DNA from 2 places in the Roseobacter sp. N2S genome. Region 2 is predicted to be linked to the other one. Evidence: riboswitches for the same ligand, from Rfam matches in the RefSeq annotation. Region 2 holds a riboswitch; the other holds the start of a gene.

Region 1 (2,397 bases), on a different contig from region 2:
GGGTTGCCTGTGTAGCCAAAGGCATTGGCGTAAAGTTCAAAATATGTCGGGTTCACGATACCTGTCCCTGCCGAAGCATGCAGCCGCACATTGCTGTCTGGGATCGCATAAGACAGGCCCAAAGTCCATGTAGCCGCGTCTTGGAACACATCGTTGTCATCAAACCGCACGCCTGCTTGCAGGTCCAGCCCGTTGCTGAAACTGCCGCGATATTCCAGCGCCGCAGAGGTTGATTTGCGGCCATATTGCGGGTTGGAACTGCTGGAATCCTCTTGGTGTTCCAGCAACAGGTTCAACAGGTGATCCGCGTCAGACACCGCGCGCCCGTCTAGGCCAAAGCTCAGTCGGTATTTAATCGCTTCGGTCTGTTCCTTGGTCGGCGCACCGCCGTTGAAGGTTGAGGTGTAATCGGTTTTTGCGAAGGACAGACGGTGTGTCAGGCGGCCGCCCAGCATATCATATTCCGCATAGATACTGGCGGTACGTTCATCGCGTGTGCTGAACTGGGTGGGATCATCGACCACATAACTGGCGGCATCCGTGGCGGTGAAAGGTGATGTGTCATAGTCGTACTCTTCATCTGATCTGCGCAGGGTCAGGCCGAGTTTTAGGTCATCTGTCAGCAGGTAATCGGCAGACAGGATCGCGGTTGTGCGTTCCAATCCGTCTTTTTCCCCGCCATCACCCGATTGATCATAACCCCGATCATCGCTGTGGGAAAACGCCAGTGACACCCCGCCCCGTTCGGTGCGGTTGGCCAGAAAGGCGGTGGCAGTTGTGGCAGCGCCAAATTCAACGGATGCTGAATAGGTCTGGCCGATGCCGCCTTTACGGGTGATGATATTCACCACCCCCGCTGATGCGTTTGACCCGTAATAGACCGATTGCGGGCCGCGCAGGACTTCGATTTTTTCGATGTTGCTGGCCTCTAGCCCGCTTAGGTTATAGGCCGCGTCTCCGCCTGCGGCCTCGATCCCGTCGATCAGGATCAGGGTGTGGTTCGCCTCGCCTCCGCGAATGCGCACCTGAATGGAACTGTTGCTGGTGCCGTTGACCGAAACACCGGGCAGGGCCCGCAGCGCATCTTGAACTGTGGTGATGCCGCGATCCTTGATCTGATCGGCAGTGACAACACTGGCGGCGCGGCCAAGGGCGGATTGTGCAATCGGGGACAGCCCGCCGGACAGGATCAATTCCCCCAGATCAAGGGTGTCTTGCGCGAAAACAGGGGTGAACTGGAAGGTGGACAGGGCCACAGTGGCCAATAAGGTAGAGCGGTGCATAAAAACATCCCTAGGATTTGACCCGAACGGGCCAACAGATACAGACATGTCATCAGAGGGATTTCCCCCCGCAGACGGTGAAAACACCACGAGCGGAAGATCCGCAGTCCAAACGCCCCACGCGCCCAAACAGGGTGATTGCCTCGGCAGGTCTCCTGACTCGCGGGTCGATGCTGGGCCGGTCCTTCCCATTGCGCAGGGCGCAACAGTGGTATTTTCCGGCTTCGCTCTCCGCCTACAGTTGCGGGGGCAGTCGTGGATTTGGCGCAGGCCGGACCACGTTCCCTATTATCCAAGCGGCGAACCGCCCAGACCGAAGTGGGGTTTAGATACGCAGAAATTGCGGTTTTGGAAAGGGGGTTTTATGGCTTGGGTTTGCGGGGTGGATGCTGGTACAGGCATGCGGGGCGCCGCCGATACTGACCAAGGAAAAGACAATGACCAACAGACCCGATGTTTACTTGCTGCGCCACGGGGAAACCGAATGGAACAGTACGGGGCGGATACAGGGGCAGATGAATTCTGACCTGACCGCGCTGGGGCAGGCGCAAGCGGCACAACAGGGTGCAATTTTGCGGCGGCTCGGGGATCAGGTGGCCGAGTTGGACCGTTTCGCCAGCCCGCTCAGCCGCACAAAAGCCACCGCGCGAATTGCGTTTGGCGGGGATGATTTCACCACCGACCCGCGGTTGATTGAAATCGGTTGCGGCGGCTGGGAGGGCATTACGCCAGCCCAAAGACAGGCCCGCGATCCTGAATTGGCGGCCCGCAGCATACGGGATCTGGACCTTTATTTTAACGCGCCCGAAGGAGAAGGTCTGTCTGCCCTGCGCGCGCGCATTATGAATTTTTTGAACAGTCTGAACGCACCTGCAATCATCGTGTCCCACAAGGTTTCGCTGATTGTGATGCGGGCCTGTCTGACGGGGATCACAGACGCGGATATGTATGATTTGACTGCAACACAGGGTACGGTGATCCGGATTTCGGGCGGTATTGAAACCCATCTGTCCTAGGGGTCAGGTTACAAAATCGGGCCGACTGTGGCGATCACATTGTTCCAAATCCGCCGCAGATAGGGCCAGTTTTTCACGTCGGAATGGGACACGGAATC
Region 2 (2,397 bases):
CCACAGGCCAAGGGCTGTCAGCGCCACTGTGCCAAACCACCAGACCTGCCGCGGGGCGACATCTGCGGCGGCGGCACCGGGGAGTTCGGGGGGCAAGCCGGCGGCGGGGGCCAGTTGCAAAGCGACAAATCCCGCGATGCCCCAGATGATGCCACTGCGTATCGAAATGTCATGGCCGCGCTCGCTGGCTATGGCGATGCCTGCGACCAATAGAAAGGCATAACCTGTGTAAATTATGGCCGTGAACAAGACGCTAAGACCATCGCGCAGCGGGTCAAAGCCGGGTAAATCCGCTTGGGCCGGGGTGCCGGCGCCCGTTGGGCCAAAGTGGGTGAGACTGCCGTTTTCGAACAATTCGGCATGCAGCAGTAGGGGTTGCACCAGTAGGAATTGCAGTAAAGCAGCAACCAGTGCAGTGATAAAACCGGCGAATATCGCCGTGGTTATGATACGGGTGAGCATAGTAAAATCCATAGCTTCCGCGCAAGGTGGCGCACAGGATGCAACCAGCCTTTGACGGGGGTTCTGTCTGATAGCGCCCGATAGGAAAGGCCAAAGCGCCAGTCTACAGACTGGATGGGCCATGGTTTAGCAGCCAGCACGCTGATGCGAACCGGCTGGTGGAACTGTCGGGCGACTGTATGACGGGCGGCGCGACGGGGTGTCAGCGCCACAGCACGTTTAGTGGCAGGGAAAGCCGGTTGCGTGACGGACATCATGTGCGGCGTCGTGCAATGTGGTGGCTTGAACGTGACCCGCGATTGTGATCATGCCAAGGCCGACAAAGGCTGCAAAGGCAATTGCCAGAACATTGCTGCTGATCAGAGCTTGGGGTTTTACGGCTGCTTGAGCTTTAGTCTTCATATGTTGGTCTCCTTTTGCCGCCACTCCCGACAGCATGGGTTAAGGTCCGGTGCCGGGCTGGTCTCCTGACTTGCGGGTCACGGCTTTGTTCGACCTTCCCGAGGCGAACCTCAGTGGTATTTTCGAACATCGCTCGCCGCACACAGTCGCGGGGGCGGTTGTGGTTTTAGGCCCCGGAGTTCGGTCTGCCTTGTCCACATTCCCAATTAATCCCCGACGCTTAGCGTCTTGATGGGGAACCTTGCCAGACCTTTGTGCCTGTAAACGGCCCTTCGGGTCAAGTCGGATTGCGACAGGGGGAATTGTTTTTACGGCGCTTTCAGCCCTGTCATGATGGTGGGTTTTCGCCCGAGTGTACCAATATCTTGTGGATAACTTGGTCTGATCGCCCAAATACAGGGGTTTTTAGTTGACTCACAGGGCAGGGGCCAAGAATTTGGACGGCAACACAGAATCAACGGGGCCAGTGCAGCTTGCAGTTTTCCAAAATCCGTCTGACGGGCTTCAAAAGCTTTGTGGACCCGACCGAGTTGATCATCTCGGACGGGCTGACGGGGGTTGTGGGGCCGAACGGCTGTGGCAAATCCAACCTGCTGGAAGCCCTGCGCTGGGTAATGGGCGAGAACCGCCCCACTGCTATGCGCGGTGGCGGTATGGAAGATGTGATCTTTGCAGGGGCCGCATCGCGCCCCGCCCGCAATTACGCCGAGGTGATGTTGACGCTGGACAACCGCGAACGGTTGGCGCCCGCAGCGTTTAACGATGCGGACACGCTGGATGTGGTGCGGCGGATCACGCGGGATGCGGGTTCGGCCTATAAAACCAATGGCAAGGAAGCGCGGGCGCGGGATGTGCAGATGCTGTTTGCCGATGCCTCGACCGGGGCGCATAGTCCGGCGCTGGTGCGTCAGGGGCAGATTTCAGAGCTGATCAACGCCAAGCCCAAAAGCCGCCGCCGCGTGCTGGAAGAGGCCGCAGGGATCAGCGGTTTGTACCAACGCCGCCATGAAGCAGAGCTGAAACTAAACGGGGCGGAGGGCAACCTGACCCGTGTGGATGATGTGATTGAACAACTGGAAAGCCAGTTGAACGCGCTGGCCCGTCAGGCGCGGCAGGCGGCGCGGTATCGCTCTATTCTAGATGAGCTGCGCCAGTCCGAGGGGCTGTTACTGTATCGTCGTTGGCGCGAGGCTGATCTGGCCATGGCCAAAGCAGCTGAACAATTGTTAGCCGCCACGCAGCTTGCGGCCAGCGGGCAGGGCGGCGCGGCCAAAGCGGCGCGGCTGCGGTTGGAGTTAGAGGGCAAAGTGCCCCCTCTGCGCGAAGAAGAGGCGATTGCGGGTGCGATTCTGCAACGCCTGTCGGTAGAGCGGGATGCGCTGGGCGATCAGGAGAACCGTGCGCGGGCGACGATTGACACGTTGCGCGGGCGAATCGACCAGCTTGGCAAGGATATTGACCGCGAAACCGGTCTGAACCGAGATGCGGAAGAAACCATAAAGCGGCTTGACTGGGAACAGGACGCGCTGGCCA

The links. A riboswitch is a leader RNA that binds a small molecule or an ion and turns the genes downstream of it on or off. The one in region 2 is predicted to bind cobalamin.
Region 1: another riboswitch for cobalamin. It lies ahead of GGE09_RS17940 (TonB-dependent receptor domain-containing protein); the one in region 2 lies ahead of GGE09_RS14715 (CbtB domain-containing protein).

Annotation. Positions count from the first base shown of each region.
Region 1 covers NZ_JAVDQB010000009.1:49,219-51,615, forward strand. The annotation lists gene GGE09_RS17940 (TonB-dependent receptor domain-containing protein) at 1-1,283, opposite strand, end outside; cobalamin riboswitch at 1,411-1,616, opposite strand; gene GGE09_RS17945 (histidine phosphatase family protein) at 1,721-2,299, shown strand; gene cls (cardiolipin synthase) at 2,308-2,397, opposite strand, start outside.
Region 2 covers NZ_JAVDQB010000006.1:84,647-87,043, reverse strand. The annotation lists gene GGE09_RS14720 (CbtA family protein) at 1-462, opposite strand, end outside; gene GGE09_RS14715 (CbtB domain-containing protein) at 682-864, opposite strand; cobalamin riboswitch at 902-1,123, opposite strand; gene smc (chromosome segregation protein SMC) at 1,338-2,397, shown strand, end outside.